3 regions of the Bacillus sp. JJ1521 genome follow, and region 2 is predicted to be linked to each of the others. Evidence: riboswitches for the same ligand, from Rfam matches in the RefSeq annotation. Region 2 holds a riboswitch; each other region holds the start of a gene.
What was found. A riboswitch is a leader RNA that binds a small molecule or an ion and turns the genes downstream of it on or off. The one in region 2 is predicted to bind S-adenosylmethionine.
Positions count from the first base shown of each region.

Region 1 (11,524 bases), on a different contig from region 2:
TGGCTGCAATGAATAAAGAAGGGGTATGGGGATACTTAGAGTATCAACCATACTCTCTTCTATTTCCAAGGGATGGATGGGTTGAAATAGATGTAAACGAAGTTTGGGAGATTGTACAGAACAACCTAGCGAAAGTTTGGAATAGGGTTAAGGCTGAAGGAAGTGTAGATGCAATTTCTCTTTCTACATTTTGTAATTCCTCCGTTTTTATGGATTCAGATGGAAATGCATTATACAACGGAATTATGTATTTGGATCAAAGAAGTAAAAAGGAGGCAGAATGGATAAATGCAGCCATAGGCAAAGAACGGATCTTCCAAATTACCGGAAATCGATTAGAACTTGGGATGTATACAGTTACAACTCACTTGTGGTTTAAGAATAATGAGCCCAATCTATATGAAAAAACATTTAAATGGGGCTCCCTCTCTACTTTTATCCTTCATAAACTGACAGGTGAGTTTGTAATGGATTGGACCCAGGCTTCCTTTTCGGGTTTATTCGACATAAATAGCTATGAATGGTCTCGAGAGATTTGTGAAGAAATCGGAATAAGTCTAGGAAAATTACCTACAGTGTGTGATCCAAGCTTGGTAATTGGTAATTTGATTGATACTAATTTAGAAGGACAACGAGTGCCAATCGTAGCGGGAGCAGCCGATACGGCTTGTTCTGCCCTTGCACTTGACGTTCAACCCAATACTATTTTTGAGTCAGTAGGGACCTCAAATGTTTTAACTGTTTGTTCGGACAATACTCTTGCGTTGGACAACAGGTTTTTAAACAGATGCCATGTTATCAAGGGTAGATGGCTATCCCATGGAGCAATGTCTTTTCCTGGTGCTGCTATACAATGGTTTTATGAACGTTTTTTAAAACCAGAAGGGTATCAAATTGAAATATTGAATGAATTTGCAAACAAATCTCCGATTGGATCAAACGGTGTGTATTTCTTGCCGTATATGCAGGGTGAGCGATCCCCAATTTGGGATCCAAATGCCAGAGGAAGTTTTATAGGAATCGATTTGAATACTTCAAAAGAGGATATGTATCGCTCAATATTAGAAGGTTGCTCCTTTGGCTTAAAACAAATCTATGAAATTATTGAAACTAAATATAAAATTGCCCCAATGAGTATTCAGTCAATTGGAGGTGGTTCCAAGAACAGGGCATGGTCCCAAATAAAAGCAAATGTATTAAACAAAACGTTTGAACACAAAAATATTCCGGAAACTGCAGTTTTAGGTGCATGCCTCATAGCTGGAAAAGCTATTGGTTATTTTTTATCTTATGAAGAAGCAACTTCTGTGATTTCAAATGAAACCATTGGTTGGATTACACCGGAAGAAAATCAAGTGAGTGCTTATCACCAGCTTTATAAAGTTCATAACAATATGTATCCTGCCCTTAAACCTTTTTTCTCGCAATGTGCCGAGATAAGCCAAGAAAGATTGGAGGTAAAGCATTGAAGACAAAAGTATATATAACCCGAAAGCTCCCAGAAGCAATAGTTAGTCAATTATCGGAACGCTTCGAAGTTAGAATGTATCAGGAAGAGGATTCAATTGTCCCAAGAGATATTTTATTAAAAGAAGTAAAGGATGTTGATGGGCTAATATGCCTATTAACCGATAAAATTGATCAAGAAGTATTTGATGAAGCTATGAATCTAAAGGTTGTTGCAAATATTGCAGTAGGTTATAACAATATTGACGTAAATGCTGCTGCCCAAAAGGGAATCGTTGTTACTAACACCCCAGGAGTTTTAACTGAAGCAACAGCAGATTTGACATTTGCTCTATTAATGGCCACTGCAAGAAGAGTACCTGAAGCATCCAACTATTTAAGACGTGGAGAATGGGGCGCTTGGTCCCTTATGCAGATGACTGGTCAGGAAATTTACGGAGCGACCATTGGAATTATTGGACTTGGAAGAATAGCTGAAGCTCTAGTAAAGAGGACTAAAGGATTCAATATGCGAGTCATTTATTATAACCGGACACGTAAAGTCGACAAAGAAGCTGAATTAGGTATTGAATATTGCGATCTGCATTCACTGCTGCAGCAATCTGACTTTGTTTCCATTCTTATACCATATAGTCCGGAGGTTCATCATTTTATTGGTAAAAACGAATTACAGCTAATGAAAAAAAACGCCATTCTTATTAATACTGCCAGAGGTGGAATTGTCGATGAAGTGGAGTTATATGACGCATTAGTCAAAGGAAAGATTTGGGGAGCAGGTCTAGACGTTTTTGAAGAGGAACCAGTACCAGTAGATCATCCTCTATTAACCTTACCTAATGTTGTTACTTTACCCCATGTTGGAAGTTCAACAGTAAAAACAAGACTTGAGATGGCCAATTTAGCGGTTGAAAATATTATCAATGTATTAGATGGAAAAAAGCCACTTACGCCAGTTAGTATTCCAATTGAATAGTCTATATTTCAAGGGATTTTTCAGAGGATAAGTCCCTTTTTTGATTTTTGTTATAATCCACACCAAAAATCATTGTTTGAGGGGTTGAATTTATGAAGATTGTAATAGCTCCTGACTCATTTAAAGGAAGTTTAAGCGCAACTGAGGCAGCTCTTTCAATAGAAAAGGGTATTCTTAAGGTCTTCCCAGAGTCAGAAACATTCTGGATTCCTTTAGGGGAATGTGGAGAACGTTTAAAAATCAGAATATGATTTAGATCGAATTAATGAATGACCTATAAAAGTGTTGGGAAAAACTAACATTTATGTGGGTCTTTTTGTTTTTAGTAAAGATTTGGTCAAAATTCCGACAAGAATGAATGTAATATTTAACATAACTTGACGTTCAATTATAAAAGAATGGGCATAATGCACTTGAAGGAGCGAATCATCAATGTATAAAAAACAAGAAAAGTGGCTCATTTACTTAAGTTTCAGTGTAGCATTCATCATGCTTCTCTCTATTTTGGGCAGGTTATTCAATTAGCTAAGGGGGACTTATTTTGGTTAATGAGTCAGCAGTGTTTTGGAGTCGAGTACTAACTGAACTCACATTATCCTTTCATATTATTTATGCCACAATCGGGGTCGGAATCCCATTAATGATTATGATTGCACAGTGGGTCGGGTATAAGAATAATGATGAGCATTACATATTGTTGGCAAGACGTTGGGCGAGAGGGTTTGTTATTACCGTTGCAGTAGGGGTTGTTACAGGTACTGCTATCGGATTACAGTTGTCACTATTATGGCCGAACTTTATGAGCTTAGCCGGACAAGTCATTGCTTTACCCTTATTTATGGAAACATTTGCGTTCTTTTTTGAGGCAATCTTTTTAGGAATCTATCTGTATACTTGGGATCGATTCGATAGTCAGAAGAAGCATATGCTGCTTCTCGTTCCAGTTGCCGTTGGGGCATCAATGTCAGCGGTTTTTATTACCATCGTAAATGCGTTTATGAATGCTCCTCAAGGTTTTGAAATGTTAAATGGAGAGTTAGTAAACATTCAGCCACTAGTTGCAATGTTTAACCCAGCAATGCCAACAAAAGTGGCACATGTGTTAGTTACGGCTTACATGACATCGGCTTTTATACTCGCATCTATTGCGGCTTTCCGGTTAATTAAAGGTTCAGACCATATTTATCATAAAAAAGCACTTTATTTATTAATGAAGTTAGGTCTGATTTTCTCAATTGTTACAGCCGTCATAGGCGACTTTTCGGGCAAATATTTAGCAGAATATCAGCCGGAAAAATTAGCAGCGGCTGAATGGCATTTTGAAACAGAAGAGGGCGCGCCACTTATAATGTTTGGTGTACTTGATGATGGAGAGATAAAGTATGAGATTCGTATACCATATGCATTAAGTATTTTAGCACATAGCAATCCTACTGCAGATGTAATTGGATTAAATGAATTCCCTGAAGATGAAATTCCGCCTCTCTATATTCATTATCTATTTGATACGATGGTATCGATTGGGATGTTACTGGTGCTTGTTTCAGCTGTGTATGTGGTTGGAAAGTCGCGAGGATGGTCATTTATAAAAAGTAAATGGTTCAGGTGGGTTGTGGTTACTGGAGGTCCATTATCTGTTATTGCCATTGAAGCAGGTTGGTGGCTAGCGGAAGTTGGAAGACAACCATGGATTTTAAGAGGATTGATGCGAACAGAAGAGGGCGCTACAACAAGTGATAATGTAGATTTAATGCTCCTGCTCTTCTGTATTTTATATATGGTGTTAGCTTTTGGAAGTGTCATCGTATTAAGGCGAATGTTCCGTTCGAATCCGATTGAAAAAGAAATTGAAGATCGTGAATTTGAAAGAGGTGAAGCATAATGAACCTTGAGATAGTAGGATTAACCGTACTATGGACTTTTTTATTTGGCTATGTCATTGTTGCTTCAATCGATTTTGGCGCAGGCTTTTTTAATGCTTATAGTTTATTAACGAATCGTTCCCACATTTTAACGAAAATTATAAAACGCTACTTATCACCTGTTTGGGAAGTCACAAACGTATTCTTAGTATTTTTCTTTGTAGGAATTGTTGGCTTTTTCCCACAAACGGCCTTTTATTATGGAACGATCCTTTTAGTTCCTGTGAGTATTTCTGTCATTTTATTGGCTATTCGTGGTTCTTATTATGCTTTTGAATCTTATGGATCTGCAGGACATAAAGGGTATGCATTTGCTTATGGAGTTTCGGGATTGTTAATTCCTGCTTCTTTTTCAGTAGTTCTTACACTATCGGAAGGTGGCTTTGTTGAAATGGTGAATGGCCAACCCGAACTCGATTACTGGGCGTTATACACGAGTCCCCTTTCGTGGAGTATTGTTTTATTAAGTGTAACAGCGGTTCTTTATATTTCAGCTGTATTTTTAACTTGGTATGCATGGAGAGCAAAGGACATAGAAGCAAGTAATTTAATGAGGAAATATGCATTAATTTGGGCTGTTCCTTTAATCATAACAGCAATTGGAATCATTATTGAGATGCGTGGACACAATGAAATGCACTTTGAAAGTATGGTGGGTTTGTGGCCTCTATTCGCGGTTTCTGGAATACTTTTTTTATTCACGGTATGGTTAGTCTGGCAAAAACGAAACTTTGGCCTGGCTGTTATCTTGTTAATTTTTCAATTTGCCTTTGCCTTCTATGCTTATGGATTTTCACACTATCCATATTTGTTATATCCACATTTAACAATCCATGCTAGTTTTACAAATCACGAAATGGCGATTGCTTTAGTGATTGTTTTCGTTCTCGGTTTATGTTTATTGATTCCTTCACTTTATCTATTGCTCCATCTATTTTTATTCAATAAGGACTATGTGACAGGTAGACGGGACGATCATGTATAGGAGAGATGAAAATGAATGATTTTATGATATTTGTGGCACCGTTTATGATGGTGGTTCTATCAATTATTATAACGTTTATAGTGGCACCTTTGGATAAGGAAGTGAGAGAAGATAAGAAAGATTAATTTTCGGGTGGAATGATCTAAACGGAGTAAGAGGATTATACAAGGACGTATAGTTCGCCCTCTTTATATCAAAAAAATAAGCTTACGGGGATATAACAACGTAAGCTCACTTTTTGTATTTTTTATTCTTTATTCATTAAGCTATGGTTTTTACCATAAGCAAAGTAGAAAAGTAATCCGAATACAAACCAAACTGCGCTTGCAATCCATGTAAAGACAGAAAGCTGAGTCATTAAAAATAAACATAATAAGAACGAGATAATTGGTAAGATTGGAAAGAATGGTACTTTAAAACCACTGGATGGTATACTCTTGTTTTTTCTTAAGTAAATAACTCCGATTGAAACGATTGTAAATGCAAGTAATGTGCCCATGTTTACTAGTTCTGCTAGCTTAGATAACGGAATGAAGCCGGCACAAAAAGCGACAAGTGCGGCAAATACCCATGTGTTTTTAACGGGCGTTTTATATTTTTTACTAAGTTCATACATACTTTTCGGCAGCAATCCATCTCGGCCAAACGCATAAAGAAGTCTAGTTCCCCCATATGACATAACAAGTATAACGGTCATCATTCCGACAACTGCACCAAGTGAGATAACGCCAGCCACCCAATCTTGATGAACCATCTGCATTACGAAGCTAACAGGATCACTTACATTTAGGTCTGTGTATGAAACCATCCCAGTTAAAACAAGCGAAACAGTTACATAAAGAATTGTACAAATCAATAATGATCCAATAATACCTATGGGCATATTACGTTGTGGGTTCTTTACCTCTTCGGCAGCTGACGAAACAGCGTCAAATCCAAGATAAGCAAAGAAAACTAGGGCTGCCCCACTAATAACGCCATTCATTCCAAAGGGCATAACTGGTTGCCAATTAGCAGGCTCAACATAAAAAATGCCTACTCCTATAAATAAAAGAATAACCCCTACTTTGATAAATACCATGATCATATTAACCTTCGTAGATTCTCTAATTCCACGCGTTAATAAAAAGGCTGTTACCAAAATAATGGCGATCGCTGGTACATTTACATAAGTTCCATCTACTGGATTAAAGGAACCAGAGATCGCCTTTGGAATGGTTATATTAAAACCCTCTAACAAAGCACTTAAATAAGCTGACCAACCAGTTGCAACCGCCGCAACTGCTAAGCCATATTCTAACAGTAAAGCCCATCCAACTAACCAAGCGACCAATTCTCCAAATACAATGTACACATACGTATATGCACTACCCGTAACCGGTATGGATGAAGAAAATTCTGAATAACACATAGCGGCGAATGCACAGACAATGGCAGCTATAATAAAGGAAAAAATGATACCTGGTCCAGCGTGTCCCGCAGCGACAGTCCCAGGAAGGATGAATATACCTGTTCCGACAATAGCACCTACTCCTAACAGCATTAGGTCAAAAGCCCCTAACGTTTGCTGAAGCTGGATACCGCCCTTTTTTCCGAGTAATTCCCTGAGATCTTTTTTCCTGAATAATACATCTTTCATACTGAACCCTCATTTTTTTAAAATATGTAAAAATTCTATAGGTTTATTAATTAAAGGTCAACCGCTTTTGTCGAATTACCAATATTTTTGTCGAAAATTGAGAGGTTTATAAAAAATCTATTAGCTTTCTTTTTATAAGTATCTTTCTTTATAATAGAATGAATTATGTAAAAGAGAGAGGGATTCACATTAATATTCTATGGGATTTTGACGGAACATTGTTTAACACCTATCCAGCACTGGTCAAGGGTTTTATTCATCTAAGCGGCAGGGAACTGGATCCGAAGGAAGTACTAAAGTGGCTCAAGGTCAACTCGAAAGTGGCGTTTCAGCATTATGAAATTGAAGAAAGTCAGCGCGAGGAATACATCAAATTATACAATCAGTATTCCTTTGATAGCCATCCGTTTGAACATTTAGAAGAGGTTTTGCAAATTGCAGATGATAATTTTATTGTCACGCATCGCGACAAGGAGTCTACACTTTACCTTCTGGAAAAATTTAAGTTATTACATTACTTTAAGGTGGTTGTTTCGGTCGAGGAGGAGGGCTTTTCCCGAAAACCACATGCTGCTTCATATCAACATGTAATTAAGGATCATCCGATTGATCTAGTGATTGGCGATCGCGAACTGGATTTAATTCCAGCCAGAGAATTAGGAATCAAAACCGTTGCCTTTGAAAATCCAGATATTGAGGCCGATTTTCACATTGATAATTATGCTGACTTCGGAACGAAGGTTCTTCCTTATCTTTAAAAAAGGTCATTTTTTATAAGGATTCGGCTGAAAAAGGGACCACTACAATGCTTATTCGTATCAAAATATACTTGTATCCTAAATAAACAATAAAAAGAATTTATAAAAATCTTATTGACAGTCAAAGACATTCCATGTAAATTATTAATTACAATTAAATTATTAGTGAATTCTTATCCAGAGAGGTGGAGGGACTGGCCCTTTGAAGCCTCGGCAACAGACTATTAGGTACTGTGCCAAATCCAGCAAGCATAGAGCTTGAAAGATAGGAAGAGACGATTAAATGTTACATTTAAACCCTCTTCTGTAGTGAAGGGGGTTTTATTTTTTTTCGATATAAAAAGAGATGTTTACTAACTAAAACCGATTCTCAAAAATATTTCTATATAAAATAAAAAAGTATGCCGATTAGACAACTAAAGGTATCTTTATCCAATGCATCTTTACATGATGTTGGATAAAGGTGCCTTTTTTGTTTATTTCTGAAAGGAGGATTTTAAGTTGATTAAGTTTGAGGAAGTAAATAAAGTATTTGGTTTGCAAGGGAAGGAGGTTCAAGCGTTAAAAGATGTTTCTTTAACTATTTCAAAAGGAGAAATCTTTGGGGTGGTTGGATTTAGTGGGGCTGGGAAAAGTACATTGCTCCGACTTGTTAATTTACTTGAACGCCCAACTTCAGGGAGAGTGCTGGTTAACGAATCAGAAATATCTAGTCTCTCTCAAGTTGAGCTACGGAAGCTGAGAAGGAAAATCGGTATGATCTTTCAATCTTTTAATCTTTTCAACTCGCGTACTGTATATGGAAATATCGCTTATCCATTAAAACTTGCGAAGTTGCCAAAAGAACAAATTGATAACCGTGTTAAAGAATTACTTCAGTTTGTAGGTTTGCAAGATAAGTCAGAGCAATATCCGGAGCAACTCTCGGGCGGACAAAAGCAAAGAGTCGGCATTGCAAGAGCGCTTGCTACTTCACCAGACATTTTGATTTGTGATGAAGCAACTTCTGCGTTGGATCCTGAAACAACAGGAGAAATCCTTCAATTATTACGTAAGGTTAATGAGGAGTATAATATTACCATTTTGCTGATTACTCATGAAATGCACGTTATCCGAAGTATTTGTCATCGAGTGGCTGTGATGGAAAATGGGTCGGTGATTGAAGAAGGCAATGTCTATGATATATTTTCAAACCCACAATCCAAGACGACGAAAAATTTTATCAGTTCTGTGTTAAACGATAAGCTTTCTAGCAAACTCTTAGGGAAATTACGTAATAACCATTCAGGAAACTTGTATCGAGTGATTTTTACAGGTGGGGCTTCAAGTCAGCCAATCCTGTCAAGAGTAACGAGAAAGCATGGGATTGATTTCAATATTATATACGGCAGTATTAATGAGTTACAGGATCAATTATTTGGTAGTTTAATTGTTGAATTTCAAGGCTCTGATCCTCTCATTCAGCAAGTAATCACTGAACTTGAGCAAATTGTTGAAGTAAGGGAGGTGATAAACCATGAGAGTTGATTGGAGTACATTTTGGCCCCGTATTGTGGAAGCAACTGGAGAAACGATTTTGATGGTAATCTTTACGTTAATTTTCTCAAGCATTATTGGTATAGCGATGGGAGTGCTCTTTTTTGTCACACGTAAGGGGAACATATTGGAAAATAAATATATATTTCTCGTACTTAACTTATTAGTGAATATTGTTCGTCCAATCCCTTTTATTATTTTGCTTGTTGCACTTAGTCCCTTAACTCGGGCAGTAATGGGCACTACGATTGGAACGGCAGCGGCTATTTTCCCTATGACGATAGCTGCATGCTTTGCGGTTGCTAGGATAGTAGAGAGTAATCTTGTTTCGATTGAACCGGGAATTATTGAAGCTGCACAGGCTATGGGTGCAAGCCCGATAAGAATAATTTTTGGCGTACTTATACCTGAAACATTAGGTCCACTTATTCTCGGTCTCACCTTTGTTACTGTGGGGCTTGTTGATTTCTCAGCAATGGCTGGAACAGTTGGAGGTGGTGGATTAGGTGACCTTGCCATGACATATGGGTACCAGAGATTTGATACATCGGTAATGATTGTCACAGTTATTGTTTTAATAATACTCGTTCAAATCGCACAGTTTTCTGGGAACTTTTTATCTAGATTCTTTTTACGAAGATAACATTTAAAAAAAGGGAGAGTTTTGTAAATGAAAAAGCGATTACTTTTATTCGTATCTATGGTGGTTTTTATTTCAATACTTGCAGCGTGCAATGTTACATCCGGAAAATCCAATGAGGTAGTAAAGATCGGTGTAACAGGTGCTGATGGACCTTATTGGAAGCTTATAGAAGAAAAAGCAAATGAAAAAGGGATCACAATTGAGTTAGTTGAGTTTTCGGATTACATTCAACCTAATAATGCTTTAGCAAATGGAGAGATTGACATGAATTCTTTCCAACATATTGCATTTCTAGGTCCAGCCAATGTAGAGAATGGTTTTACTATTGTTCCGATTGCTTCGACGACTATTAACCCAACAGGGATTTATTCTGAAAAATACAAGAATATATCAGACATACCAGAGGGTTCACAAATAACAATTTCAAACGACCCTGCAAACCTTGGAAGAGGCTTACTTTTATTAGAAGCTGCGGGACTAATTGAGCTAAAAGATGGAGTTGGTATATACGGAACTCTAGATGATATTGCGAAGAACCCGAAAAAACTAGAAATCGTCCCAGTCGTTTCTCAACAAACTGCACAGGCACTAAAGGATGTTGCCGCATCTCTAATAAATAATGGGATTGCAGGTCAAGCAGGGTTGAATTTTAAAGATTCACTATTATATGACGATCCAGAAAGTGAACAAGCACGACCATATGTTAATGTCTTTGCTGTACGCGAAGAGGATAAGGACAATGAAACATACAAAACGATCGCAAAGCTATACCAGGAAGCTGACGTTAAAGAGGCTGTCATAAAGGAAACGAACGGAGGAAGTATTGTCGTTGATATCCCTGCGGAAGATCTTCAAAAGACATTAAAGAAGTTAGAAGAAAGCATTAAGAAAAGCCAATAATTGAGTGGAATTGGATATTTATAGATTTATGAATCTACTAAAAGGAAGTGGACAAATGGCAAAACAAATCCGATTAAATGCATTTGACATGACGAGCGCTATGCATAATTCACATGGACTTTGGAAGCACCCAAATAGTGAGAGACATCTTCGATACAAGGATTTAGACTATTGGATAGACTTAGCAAAATTATTGGAACGAGGGAAGTTTGATGCCGTATTTTTTGCAGATGTGCTAGGTATTTATGATGTTTATCAGCAAAGTAAAGATCCGTCCATTCGAGACGGAGTTCAAGTGCCGTTGAATGATCCGGCTTTTGTTGTTCCAGCGATGGCAAGTGTAACTGAACATCTTTCTTTTGCAGTGACGGTAAGTACTACTTATGAGCATCCTTTTGGCCATTCTAGAAGGTTTTCAACCCTAGATCATCTTACAAAGGGAAGAGTCGCGTGGAATATCGTCACTTCCTATCTTCCTAATGCAGCAAAGAACTTTGGTTTACCAGAAATGCTTAAGCATGATGCACGTTATGATTTGGCTGATGAGTTTTTGGAAGTCTCTTATAAGCTATGGGAAGGAAGCTGGGAAGACAATGCGGTCATTGCGGATACTACTAAAGAAATCCTGGTAGATCCATCAAAAGTACATGAGATAAATCATAAGGGTGAATATTTTTCTGTTGAAGGACCACACTTAAGTG
Region 1 is NZ_JBALOX010000115.1:930-12,453, forward strand. It holds gene V7147_RS15880 (xylulokinase) at 1-1,469, shown strand, start outside; gene V7147_RS15885 (2-hydroxyacid dehydrogenase) at 1,466-2,440, shown strand; gene V7147_RS15890 (glycerate kinase) at 2,533-2,691, shown strand; gene V7147_RS15895 (cytochrome ubiquinol oxidase subunit I) at 2,982-4,322, shown strand; gene V7147_RS15900 (cytochrome d ubiquinol oxidase subunit II) at 4,322-5,347, shown strand; gene cydS (cytochrome bd oxidase small subunit CydS) at 5,359-5,472, shown strand; gene V7147_RS15905 (APC family permease) at 5,595-6,986, opposite strand; gene V7147_RS15910 (HAD-IA family hydrolase) at 7,145-7,744, shown strand; SAM riboswitch class I at 7,915-8,016, shown strand; gene V7147_RS15915 (methionine ABC transporter ATP-binding protein) at 8,246-9,271, shown strand; gene V7147_RS15920 (methionine ABC transporter permease) at 9,261-9,923, shown strand; gene V7147_RS15925 (MetQ/NlpA family ABC transporter substrate-binding protein) at 9,951-10,823, shown strand; gene V7147_RS15930 (LLM class flavin-dependent oxidoreductase) at 10,879-11,524, shown strand, end outside.
Region 1: another riboswitch for S-adenosylmethionine. It lies ahead of V7147_RS15915 (methionine ABC transporter ATP-binding protein); the one in region 2 lies ahead of metK (methionine adenosyltransferase).

Region 2 (5,686 bases):
CGAGTGCGGACGTTGTAGAATCCTTTGTAAAATAAACATGGTGTATATCTTTTACTGACAAAAAGCTCATAGTAACACTCCTAATTAATTTGTGTTCAAAAAGGAGGATGAAGAGGACCGAGAATTTCAAGGCGGTGCAGCTTTGAGTACCGGAACGTCTGCAGTTAATACGTGAGGAACGGAGAAGCAAGCCAACGCAGAAATTCGATGCGTCATATTCACCGCACTTTTTGAACAACCTATTTTGAAACTTTTTCTGCAATACTTGTGTTAACAAGTGTACTGTAGTCAATTCTCTTCGGTAATTCACCAGCTTCATCCATTATGTCCTGTAGGTTGTTCCAGGCTTCTTCTGATAAAACAGGGTTTGTAGCGTATGAACCTTGGTTCTTGTATCGTTCAATTGATGATGTGATTAAATCCAGTGGTGTATCTGGGAAGAATTCTTGAACGGACTTTGCAATTTCTTCTGGGCTATGTGAATCGACCCATTGTTGTGCTTTATATACGGCACGTGTGAATTTCTCAACAGCATCACCGTTCTCATCAATAAAGCTTTGCTTTGTCATAAATGATGTATATGGTACCTTGCCAGATTCTTCACCGAAAGAAGCGACAATATAGCCACGACCTTCTTTTTCAAATAAACTAGCAGTAGGTTCAAATAATTGGACGAACTCACCTGTACCAGAAGCAAAAGCACTTGAAATATTTGCGAAATCAATGTTTTGAATGAGATTTAAATCGAATTGTGGGTCAATAGCATGCTTCTTTAATACAAATTCCCCAACCATTTGAGGCATTCCACCTTTACGTTGGCCAAGGAATGTACTATCTTTAATTTGGTCCCAGCTAAAGTTTTCAATATTTTCTCTAGCGACTAAAAACGTACCGTCCGTTTGGGTAAGAGCTGCGAAGTTAATAACAGGGTCGGTTGAGCCTTGTGCTTCCACATAAATGGATGTTTCAGAACCAACCAAGGCCACATCGGCACCACCAGAGATTAACGCGGTCATTGTTTTATCTCCACCTGGTACGGTTGTTAATTCAATCTCTAAGCCCTCTTCTTCAAAAAATCCTTCTGTAATGGCCACATACTGAGGTGCGTAAAACACAGAACGTGTTACCTCGGCAATTCTGATTTTTTGAACTTGGTCATTATTACAAGCTGCTAATGGAATAATAAGCAATAATGCAAAAATGCTAGCAAATAAACGACGCATATAATCATTCCTCCTTGACAGTTGATCTGTCTGCATTTGTCATTTCTAAGATAGATTATGAAACGTTACAAAAATGTGTGAATGCCTATTTTTTCTTTTTAAAAGAAGGGTTTATATAAAGTTTTCGAAAATAATGTTGTAGAGAGGATGGGGAAAATGGTGGATGGCACAATTATTGAAAAGCAGAGATTTCCGTCACCTAGTTCTAAAATTGATCTTTATTTAATTACATATTTGAGCAAAGGATTGAAAATAAAAGGCTATCTTGCTGAACCAAAGGAAGAAGGAGTATACGACGGTTTTTTATATTTGCGCGGTGGAATTAAAAATGTAGGTAAGGTTCGAATTGGTCGAATCGTTCAATTTGCCTCGGAGGGCTTTGTAGTAATGGCACCTTTTTATCGAGGCAATCAAGGGGGAGAGGGGAATGAGGATTTCGGAGGACAAGATAGATATGATGCTTTCTCTGCGGTAAAAGTGTTGGAAGATCATGAAAAAGTGAATCCAAATCGCATTCATGTCTTTGGTTTCTCGCGGGGAGGGGTGATGGCTCTCCTTACCGCCATTCATCAACCTCAAGTTTGTTCGGTCGTCTCATGGGCAGGTGTAAGTGATTTAAGCTTAACGTATGTGGAGCGAAATGATATGAGGAGGATGTTGAAGCGGGTCATCGGAGGAACTCCAACTAAATATCCGGAACGTTATAAGTGGAGAACTCCATTATATGAAATTGAAAAACTGGAAGCTCCACTACTTATAATTCATGGTGAAAAAGATGAAAATGTATCTGTCGAACACGCTTATCGACTTGAAAAAAGAGTAAGAGAACTTGGAAAAGAGCTAGAAAGCTGGTATTTTCCTCAATACACTCATTATTTTCCACCATATGACAACCGGGAAACAGTGAGACGGCTAACGGAATGGATGAAGACAAGGGAAACAAAAAAACTCGAGGGATGATTCCTCGAGTTTTTCCTATAAGATTAAAATTAGATTCTTGGTCCGCCCAATAATTCAATTTCATCTGGAACATTGGAGAACTTTTTAAAGTTTTCTTTAAATTTTACAGCCAATTCTTTTGCTTTTACATAGTACGTACTTTGATCTGCCCATGTTTTTGCAGGTTGCAGCACATCGTCAGGAACACCTGGAATGTGAATTGGAATTTCTAAGCCGAAAATATCATTTTTCACTGTTTCTGCATGAGTTAGTTCACCTTCTAAAGCTGCTTGAACCATTGCTCTTGTGTAAGACAGTTTCATGCGGCTTCCTACACCATACTCTCCGCCAGTCCAACCTGTATTAACTAAAAATACTTGAACATTATGCTCGTCAATTTTTCTTCCTAGCATTTCAGCATACTCTGTTGCAGCAAGTGGAAGGAAAGGCGAGCCAAAGCAAGTTGAGAATGTTGCTTCTGGTGATGTAACTCCACGCTCTGTTCCTGCAAGCTTACTTGTGTAGCCACTTAAGAAATGGTACATTGCTTGTTCTTTTGTTAGTTTACTAATAGGAGGGAGCACACCGAAAGCATCTGCTGTAAGGAATACGATTGTATTTGGGTGACCAGCGATGCTAGGCACAATAATATTATCAATATTATCAATTTGATAAGCGGCTCTTGTATTTTCAGTTAATGAATTGTCATCATAATCTGCAATTCTTGATTCTTCATCAACAATTACATTTTCTAAAACTGAACCAAAGCGAATCGCATCAAAAATTTGTGGTTCCTTCTCACGTGATAGATTGATGGTTTTCGCATAGCAGCCACCCTCAATATTAAACACACCTGAGCTAGCCCAACCGTGCTCGTCATCCCCAATTAGACGACGTTTTGGGTCAGCAGAAAGAGTTGTTTTTCCTGTTCCAGATAGACCGAAGAAAAGCGCAACATCTCCTTCTTGCCCGACATTAGAGGAGCAGTGCATGGAAAGAATATTTTGCTCAGGCAATACATAGTTCATCACAGAGAAAATTGATTTTTTAATTTCACCGGCATATTCAGTTCCTCCGATTAAAACAGTTCGTTTTTCAAAGGAAATAATAATGAAAGTTTCCGAGTTTGTACCGTCTACCTCAGGATCTGCTTTGAAATTTGGTGCACTAATTACGGTAAATTCAGGTTGATGTGTTTTTAAATCATCGCCAGTTGGTCGAACAAACATTTGTTGTGAAAATAGATTATGCCACGCATATTCGTTTATCACTTGGATTGGCATACGTACTTTTTTATCAGCACCTGCATACCCATTAAACACAAAAATTTCATCTTTTTCTTTTAAGTATGATAGCACCTTTACGTAAAGGTTTTCAAAAACTGCTTCAGAAATTGGCTTGTTTACCTTACCCCAATCAATCCTATCTTTAGTAGAAGCTTCTTCAACGATATATTTATCCTCTGGTGATCTTCCTGTGTATTTCCCGGTTGTTGCACGTACAGCCCCAGTCGAAGTAAGGATTCCCTCTTGTCTAGCTAGTACTTTTTCAACTAAAATAGGAACAGATAGGTTATGAAGTGCATTTTTTCCATTCACTAATTCTAATAGCTGCTCATTTGAAACTTCAACTGAATTCATGTAAAACCATCCTTTATCTTTTTTATATTTTTCATTTCTTAATAATCTAAAATTTACAATTAGTATAACACATTGATAAAAATAGTCTATACTATTTAACGTATTTTACGTAACTATCTTTAAAAAGTGCGTACAGTTTCTAAAATGGTCCTTTATAATCCATTCTTTATAGAAATTTGTTTATTTTGTGAAATAAAGTATGACACACTTCCTTATCCATTTTTTTCGAATTTTGGTTGACACGAAATGGATGACTGCGTTATGATAATTCCTTGAACGGATACTCTCTTATCCCGAGCTGGCGGAGGGACAGGCCCAATGAAACCCGGCAACCATTACTTTTTTTTACATATCAAATGTGCGATTGTGAAACCTATACATAGGTAGGTCTTCCGTTTGATAAAAAGTGATAAGGTGCTAACCTGAGCAAGGCATGACCTTGATCGATAAGAGTGAAAGGCGAGATAAATGACAAAACCTTTCCTCAAAAAAGTAGAGGAAGGTTTTTTTTATTTCTTTAATGGGAACTATTCATGGTTTTAATAATGTTACTTAAGCGTTTAAATGTGTTCACCACAGATAACTAATCAGTATAGGATAGAAAATCGTGAAGGTAACAATACTAAGGGAATGAGTACCGTATCAATGAATGTCAGAATTTGAAGTGAATTGAATTCTGAATCGAAAAAGGAGGAAGCGTTTGTGACAACAAGACGCCGTTTATTTACTTCTGAGTCTGTTACGGAAGGACATCCAGATAAAATCTGTGACCAGATTTCAGATTCTATTTTAGATGCCATCTTAGCAAATGATGCAAATGCACGCGTAGCGTGTGAAACTTCTGTTACAACAGGTCTTGTACTTGTTGCGGGAGAAATTACAACATCTACATATGTAGATATCCCAAAGATTGTCCGTGAAACGATTAAAGGAATTGGTTACACTCGTGCAAAATACGGATTTGACTACGAAACATGTGCAGTATTAACATCAATCGATGAGCAATCTCCGGATATTGCGATGGGGGTTGACCAAGCGTTAGAAGCTCGTGAAGGTCAAATGACAGACGAGCAAATCGAAGCAATTGGTGCAGGGGACCAAGGCTTAATGTTCGGGTATGCTTGTAATGAAACAAAAGAGTTAATGCCTCTACCGATTTCATTAGCTCATAAGCTTGCACGCCGATTAACAAAAGTTCGTAAAGATGAGATTCTTCCATACTTGCGTCCAGATGGAAAAACGCAAGTGACCGTTGAATATGATGAGAATAATAATCCTGTTCGTATTGATACAATTGTTATTTCGACTCAGCACCATCATGAAATCTCATTAGAACAAATCCAACGAAATCTGAAAGAACATGTCATCAATCCAGTTGTTCCAAGTGAACTAATTGATGAAAATACGAAATACTTTATTAATCCAACTGGCCGTTTCGTAATTGGAGGACCACAAGGAGATGCTGGCTTAACTGGCCGTAAAATTATTGTTGATACGTATGGTGGTTATGCACGCCATGGCGGTGGCGCATTCTCAGGTAAGGATCCAACTAAGGTTGACCGCTCTGCTGCATATGCTGCACGTTATGTTGCAAAAAATATCGTTGCTGCTGGATTGGCTGATAGATGTGAAGTACAGCTTGCATATGCAATCGGTGTAGCGCAGCCAGTTTCTATTTCTGTTGACACTTTTGGTACTGGAACAGTATCTGAGGATGTCCTTGTTGAATTGGTTCGAAACCATTTTGATTTGCGTCCAGCTGGAATTATTAATATGTTGGATCTTCGTCGTCCAATTTATAAGCAAACTGCTGCATATGGTCATTTTGGTAGAAACGATCTAGATTTACCATGGGAGCGTACAGACAAAGCAGAAACACTTAAA
Region 2 is NZ_JBALOX010000142.1:13,123-18,808, reverse strand. It holds partial or broken gene V7147_RS18345 (ABC transporter ATP-binding protein) at 1-70, opposite strand, end outside; gene V7147_RS18340 (ABC transporter substrate-binding protein) at 240-1,223, opposite strand; gene V7147_RS18335 (alpha/beta hydrolase family protein) at 1,383-2,183, shown strand; gene pckA (phosphoenolpyruvate carboxykinase (ATP)) at 2,213-3,802, opposite strand; SAM riboswitch class I at 4,088-4,255, shown strand; gene metK (methionine adenosyltransferase) at 4,505-5,686, shown strand, end outside.

Region 3 (7,400 bases), on a different contig from region 2:
GTGTCATCAGTTGCTCAACCTGTTGTTGGATGGTATACAGATAAAAAACCAATGCCATATGCTTTGCCAATCGGTTTGACCTCCACCTTTTTTGGGGTAATTGGATTAGCATTTGCACCAAATTTTACAACCATTATTCTGTCTGTCCTATTTATTGGGGTAGGTTCTGCGGTTTTTCATCCCGAAGGCTCCCGCGTTGCCTATATGGCAGCTGGTGATCGCCGTGGATTGGCACAATCCATTTATCAGGTTGGCGGAAACTCAGGTCAGGCACTTGCGCCAGTTATTACCGCATTAATTCTTGTTCCACTTGGGCAATTTGGGGCAATTTGGTTTTCGTTAGTTGCAGCACTTGCGGTTGGCTTGCTTGTGTATATCGCAGGCTGGTATGCTCGTACCCTTAAAACAGTTAAGATTCAAAAAAAGGTGAAGAAAGCTATTTCCGCTGCACCACGAAACATGAAAGCTATTAAACTAGCATTAATTATAATTGTCCTATTCATTTTTGCGCGCACATGGTATATGTCAAGCATCACAAACTTTTACTCTTTTTATGTCATTGAAAAATATGGATATACTATTTCACAATCACAGATTTATATTTTCCTATTTTTAGCATCTGGTGCTCTAGGAACCTTTTTTGGAGGACCACTTGCTGATAAATTTGGAAGACGAAACGTTATTCTCGCTTCACTATTGGGAACAGCACCTTTAGCCCTCATCTTGCCGTTTGTTGGACCACGTATGGCGATCGTGCTAGTGACAGTAATTGGATTTATCCTATTATCAAGCTTCTCTGTTACTGTTGTGTACGCACAAGAACTGATGCCGGGTAAAATCGGGATGATGTCAGGGTTAACCGTAGGTCTTGCCTTTGGTATGGGGGGAATCGGTGGTGTTGCGATTGGTTCGATCATTGATGCAATCGGATTGACACCTACTATTATTATGATGGGCTTCCTTCCATTGCTCGGTTGTATAGCCTTCCTATTGCCATCTGATCAGAAGGTGAATGAATGGAATAATGCATGATGTGATTAGGGAGGGCGCTTTGCGTCCTTTTTTTGTTTAGTTCCTCTTAATTAACATAAAAAAATAAACAATCCACCTAGATGAATTGTTTGAGTTGACCATTTATGATTTGTAGCTGACCTTTTGAAGTGCGAAAAATAACATGACTCTCTTTAAAAACTGACGAAAAAGTGAATGGTTTCGTTCTGCTGCTTCTGCTCGTTGATAGATATTTATAAGTTCATCAAGTTCTTGACTACATTCAATTGTTTCATTACTTGTAAACCCCGTACTATTAGCGATTGTGATCATTTCTTCTCTTTTTCTATTAATTTCGTCTAATAGCATCTGTTTGTAATCAACACGACTGGTTTCCAAAACTTCCACTCCTTTATTCTCACGTTAGAAGATTCTAACGCCGCATACAACTAACGTATGCTAACCAATACTACCTTTGGTGCATTTTGAGTTGCTACTCTATGAATTATTACAAAATCTACTATTTATGTAAATAGATTCGCAAAATTAGACATTTTTTTCTTAAAAAATTTTACTAAATTGTGTACGTAAACGCTTCCATTAAGTAAACCAATCCTTTTCGACAACATGAATAATACATAAATCGACAAAAGTTTTACTAAAAAAACCTATAGGTAGTATTCCTATAGGTCTAATACAATTATTTAATTCGGTCAATATGGGTAACGCGGAATTCCTTCGCTTCTAGTTTCTGTTTGATATTCTTTATTTTTTCCTCGCCAAGTGAACTTGGTAGATTTAAAATAATTCGGCGGAGGTATTTTTCACCATTATCAAGTGTAAGCATGCCGTCAATATTAATATCACGAATGAGGGATACAAGTTCCTTGATTGCCCCTTTATGCTCAATAGTGGCAATTGTTAACGTATATCCACCTGTTTTCATACCAAAAGAATCCTCAAGTACATCCATTACATTAGCATGTGTGATGATCCCTTGAAACTCTTTATCAGCATCTAACACCGCAATAAACGGCAAGCGTCGAATCGTTAAAAATGTCTTAAAAAATGAATCCTCCTCGTAAACGAATGCATCCTTGCTTTCAACAAGTGTTGATATTTTCGCATTTGCTTCTCCATCTTTTTCATATAAATACTCTAAAATATCAACCTTATAAATTAACCCTTCAAATCCTGTGCCATCTTTTGATAATACTGGCACTGAGCGAAAGCCTGTTTCATTTAAAAATTGAAGGGCCTGTTGAACGGTAAATTTATCATCACAATATTTTACATCCGATTTTTGAACAAAATTATAGCGAATTTTCATTTTCCCCACTCCTCAATCATATAGAATAATTCTTTATCACCTTTATTATATGCGACGAAAAGTATGTATTCCAATGAACAAAAATGTAACATATTTACCGTTACATGTAAAGAATATTCTCAATATTTTGATATAAAAAGGACTTTATGGAAAATCTCCACAAAGTCCCTTCATCCCAATTTAGTTTTGAGCAAATTCTGGATCTTTGAATGGATGTGCCACCCAACCAGCTGGGTCAATAAATAAACGTACGGCAACCACTTCACGGTCATCCATAAGCGTGAAGAAGTGTGGAGTTTCAACAGGTACAGAAATAACATCACCTGCTTCAAGCTCTACATCAAAGTAGCCATTGTCGCCACTTCCTTTAATAATAAAAATACCATGTCCAGCTACGATTGCACGTACTTCATCTTCTGTGTGAACATGTACTTGTTCAAATTTCTTTAAAAGTTCATCCAGATTTGGAGTTGCATCGGATAATGCAATAACATCCCATTTTTGATAACCATTACGTGCCCCAAGAGATTTGATTTCTTCTTCATAAATAGATAGGATTTGCTCTTTTTGTTCATCATTGATTTTGCAGTTTCCTCTTAATTCTGCAGGTAGTTTGCTAGTGTCCCAGTGCTCATAAAGGACACCTTGTTCTTGTAGGAATTCTGCTACCTTTTCTTGACCTTCTAATCTTTCACCTGTATTACGGAATTTAATATTTGCCATTTTCTCCACCTCGTATTTTTTATGTTAAGCCCTTATTAGCAAAGGATTTAATGCTAATAATTTCAAATGATAGCTAAAAAGGAATTCATATGCCTCTAGATGTTTTTTGGCATCAAAAGCATTTTTAGCCCAGACTGTGATGCCGTGATTTCGAATAAGGACTGCACCAAAGTCACCGTTCACATGCTTACTAAAGTTTCGAGCAAGTGTCGGGATATCAGCGTCATTTTTAATGATTGGAATTCGTATTTCCGCATCTTCTTCCCATAATCCGAGCGCTTTAATAATTTCCTGACCTTTGAAAACTACCTCGCCCTTATCGGCATATAATTCAGAAATGACATTGTTATCAACGGTATGAACATGGAAGCTGCAGCCTCCATTTGTTTTGTTATAGATTTCAACATGTAAAAGTGTTTCTGCTGAGGGCTTTAAATGGGTTGGAGTAACAGGTAATCCCGCCCCATCTACTAATAAAAAGTCCTCATCGGTTCTTTTTTTCTTATCCTTGCCACTGGCAGTTACAAGGAAGGTGGTCGGATTATCGGATACCTTGATTGCTAGATTTCCACTTGTCCCCATGAACCAATCGCGACTTGCGAGTTCATCCTTTATATCCGCAAGCTCTGTCCATTGCTTGACCTTAAGCATTAGCCAAAACCTCCTTTTTCAATATCTTAATGACATCAAAGAAGGAATGAAAGGATGAATGTTCAATTCCCAATTCTTCGCATTTTTCAATTAAGAAATCCCTTGCAATTACCTTATCCGCAAGCTTTGCTGCCTGAAGGTCGGTAATCGAGTCGCCAATCACGATTTTATAAACATCTTGATTTGAAAGCTTACGTATCAAGGTTGGCTTACAGCAGCCACACTCATTTGTGCACTCAGCATCACACGTATATGGCCATAAAATATCAATTCTTTCATTCGAAAAATCCGATTTATTGCAGTAAATTTGCTCTTTTGCAATGAGACCTTCAAGCAATGGCTCAACAAAAAAATCAATTCCTCCACTTACGACGTAAAGCGGAATTCCTTGTTCCTTCGTAAAAGCTACAAACTCTTTGAATCCATCTCGAATTTCAGCGTGGTTAAGGATGTAATCGGTAATCTCTCCCCTCCAACCTGAAGGTAAAAGAGAAAACATTTTACTTACACCCTTTTGGATCGGAATTTCCTGTGAGAGCACTTGATCCTTGATCTTCTCCCATTCTGGTGGGGCAAATTTTTTCATAATGGCTATAATGTTGTCTGTATTTGTGATTGTTCCATCAAAATCACAGAAGATAAATGGTTTGTTCATCGCTATACCTCTTTGTATCCCCATAATTCAATTGCTGTTTTAAGCTCTGGGCTATTTTGTGCAAATTCGACAAGTGTCTTCCCTTTAAGGACTGCTTCGACCGCCGCATTAAAGGCTTTTCCTCCACCAATGGCACCGTCCGGATGTCCGTGAACGCCACCACCTGCATTAATTACACTATCTTTTCCAAAATCATTAATGAGCAGTGGCACTAAGCCTGGATGAATCCCAGCGGATGGAACCGGAAACGAAGCTTTAAATGATTCATCTGGTTTTGTTAATTCAGCTGCTATCGCCAGGGTTTGCTCTCTTTCAAGTGCAACACTACCATATGGTGATGGGAACAAGACAAGGTCTGCTCCTGCATATCTCAGTAGTTTTCCAAGCAGCAATTGGTTTGAAAACCCGTAAAATTCGGACGGTGTCAGCGTTCCACTTACAGCTGGATGAGCCATAATCGGGACTGAAATTTCCGGATCTTCTGCTAAGCTTTGAAGAACATCAAGCCCATATGCAAATACGTTAAACAATAATAAGTCAGCTCCAAGCTCTACTGCCTTCCTTGCTTTTTCCTTTAATTCAAATGTTCGACCGGTTAAATTCACAGCATAAAGGGCGCGATGTCCGGTTTCAGTATAAACGTCCTCAAGCACTTTTTTGCCTTCTATAATTCGAGTTTCATAAGGTGTTAAAGGATTTTCAAAAAGGATTTCATCATCCTTGATGATATTGACACCACCAAGTGCCTGTTCACGAAGCTGCTCTTTTAGATACTCAATATCTCTTCCGATTACTCCTTTAAAAATGCTCATCACTAGCGGTCTATCAAACACTCCTAGTTTTTCACGGATTCCACTCATCCCAAATTTTGGTCCTGGAAATGAAGCTTTCAATTCATTTGAAAACTCTAAATCTAGTAATTTTACCTCTCCATCAAGGGAAAGCTTCCCGAAGGTAGTCGTTAAAATGGCTGGTAGATCAGCACTAAAATTTGCGCTTGGGTAAGAAATTTTGATAATTCCTTTTTTTACTTGCTTCCCTAGATATTGACTTGCTCGTTGGTTCTCATCAACTTGCTCAACACTTACTACTCTTCCCTTATGATTTTTTAGTTGTTCCTGCTCAAGTTTTGGTAAATTCGTCCAAGAGCCGATCGTTAAGCCAAGGGCGATACCTTCAGCCTTTTTCTCGAAGTTGTCACTCGTGTCATGTACCAAATATGTAGCAATCACTTCACTCATGTTTAAACCCTCATTTCTAAAAATAAAAAACCCCTTCATTTAAGAAGAGGTTAGCAAACTAACATCTTCTTATCTCTCAGCTTAACGCTGCAAGAATTAGCACCGTGCTTACGAATGTAAGTCGGTTGCCGGGCTTCACTGGGCTAGTCCCTCCGCCTGCTCTTAATAAGAAAATAGATTTTATTTGATGTTGAGCCTCATTTTAAAACTCGCTCAACCATTATTTATATATGAAGCTGAATTTAATTAGGATTATGACAGGATTTTTTTTTCTTGTCAAACGTTTTTTAACTTTTGAACAAGTTTAACTTTTTAATCCGGTTTGCGGCTTCAATCAATCTTTCTTCGTCGGTTAAAAGACCAACTCGGACATAGCGGTCACCATATTCGCCGAAGCCGATTCCTGGTGCAACTGCAACATGAGCTTTTTCTAGTAAAAGATCTGCGAAGCTCACAGATGTATATCCTTCAGGTACTGGTAGCCAAGCAAAAAAGGAGCCTGCAGGCGCTTTTACGTCCCAACCAATGTCTTTAAGTGCACTGATGAATGCGTTACGTCTTGATTCGTACTTGTCCACTAGTCCTTTCACACATTCCTGCGACTCCGTTAGCGCTGCCGCTGCTGCCGCTTGAATAGGACTGAACAAACTAACATACATATGGTCTTGAATTAGATTTAGGGCTTCAATTACGCTCGGGTTTCCAACCGCAAAACCAACTCTCCAGCCCGCCATGTTATATGTCTTTGATTGTGTGTAGATCTCAATCCCGATATCCTTAGCACCATCCATTTCTAAGAAACTAATTGGTTTTTTCCCTTCAAATCCAATCGCACCATATGCAAAATCATGGACGACACAAATCTCATGCTCTTTTGCAAAAGTGATTGTTTCTTCAAAAAATTCTTTTGTCGCCACCGCTCCGGTTGGATTATTGGGATAATTCAAAAACATAACTTTTGCTTTTTCAAGCTTCTCCGAATCAATTTCTGAGTAATCAGGTAAAAAAGCATTTTGCTCTTTTAAGGGCATATATGCCATTTCTGCGCGAGCAAGTTCAACACCTGACCAATAATCCGGGTAACCAGGATCTGGTACCAATGCTATATCCCCTGGATTTAAGAGGCATTGTGGAATTTCAACTAATCCAGCCTTCCCGCCAAATAGAATTGCGACCTCCGTTTCCGGATCCAGTTCAACACCGTATTCACGTTGATAAAATTCTGCTGCTGCTTTCTTCATGAAAGAATGTCCGCGAAACGGAGAATATTTATGAAATTTCGGCTGATCTGGATTTCCCTGCCCTAAATTTATGACATCGTTTCCCTCGGCAACGACTTTGTTCACCTTTGCAACAAGTGAAGCGAAGAACTGTTTCGGTAAATTTTGTAGGATTTCAGATTGTTCGAAATTTTTCATGTGTACACCTTCTTCAAAATACTTGAAATACTAGTCTATAATCATATATTGTTACTTGTAAAGTATCATTTCACAGGAGGACTCCAAATGAATCTAAAAATTGCATGTATTCAGTATGATATTCAATTCGGAAAACCGCAAGAAAATTTTAACCTAATTTCTAAAGAGATTGATAAAACAATGGCTCAAGATGAACCCGATATCATTATCCTACCAGAGCTTTGGTCAACTGGATATGACTTAACAAGATTAGATGAAATTGCCGATGATAACGGGGATGAAACGAAAGCATTTATAAAAAACGTAGCAAAACAATATTCAGTTAATATAGTAGCCGGCTCTATTGCCAAAAAGACCGAACAAGGTGTGACAAACACGATGTTTATCTTTAA
Region 3 is NZ_JBALOX010000105.1:3,777-11,176, reverse strand. It holds gene V7147_RS15235 (MFS transporter) at 1-1,032, shown strand, start outside; gene V7147_RS15230 (aspartyl-phosphate phosphatase Spo0E family protein) at 1,135-1,389, opposite strand; gene cbpA (cyclic di-AMP binding protein CbpA) at 1,691-2,320, opposite strand; gene V7147_RS15220 (1,2-dihydroxy-3-keto-5-methylthiopentene dioxygenase) at 2,501-3,043, opposite strand; gene V7147_RS15215 (methylthioribulose 1-phosphate dehydratase) at 3,068-3,694, opposite strand; gene V7147_RS15210 (2-hydroxy-3-keto-5-methylthiopentenyl-1-phosphate phosphatase) at 3,687-4,349, opposite strand; gene mtnW (2,3-diketo-5-methylthiopentyl-1-phosphate enolase) at 4,352-5,590, opposite strand; SAM riboswitch class I at 5,657-5,762, opposite strand; gene V7147_RS15200 (pyridoxal phosphate-dependent aminotransferase) at 5,878-7,008, opposite strand; gene V7147_RS15195 (carbon-nitrogen family hydrolase) at 7,096-7,400, shown strand, end outside.
Region 3: another riboswitch for S-adenosylmethionine. It lies ahead of mtnW (2,3-diketo-5-methylthiopentyl-1-phosphate enolase); the one in region 2 lies ahead of metK (methionine adenosyltransferase).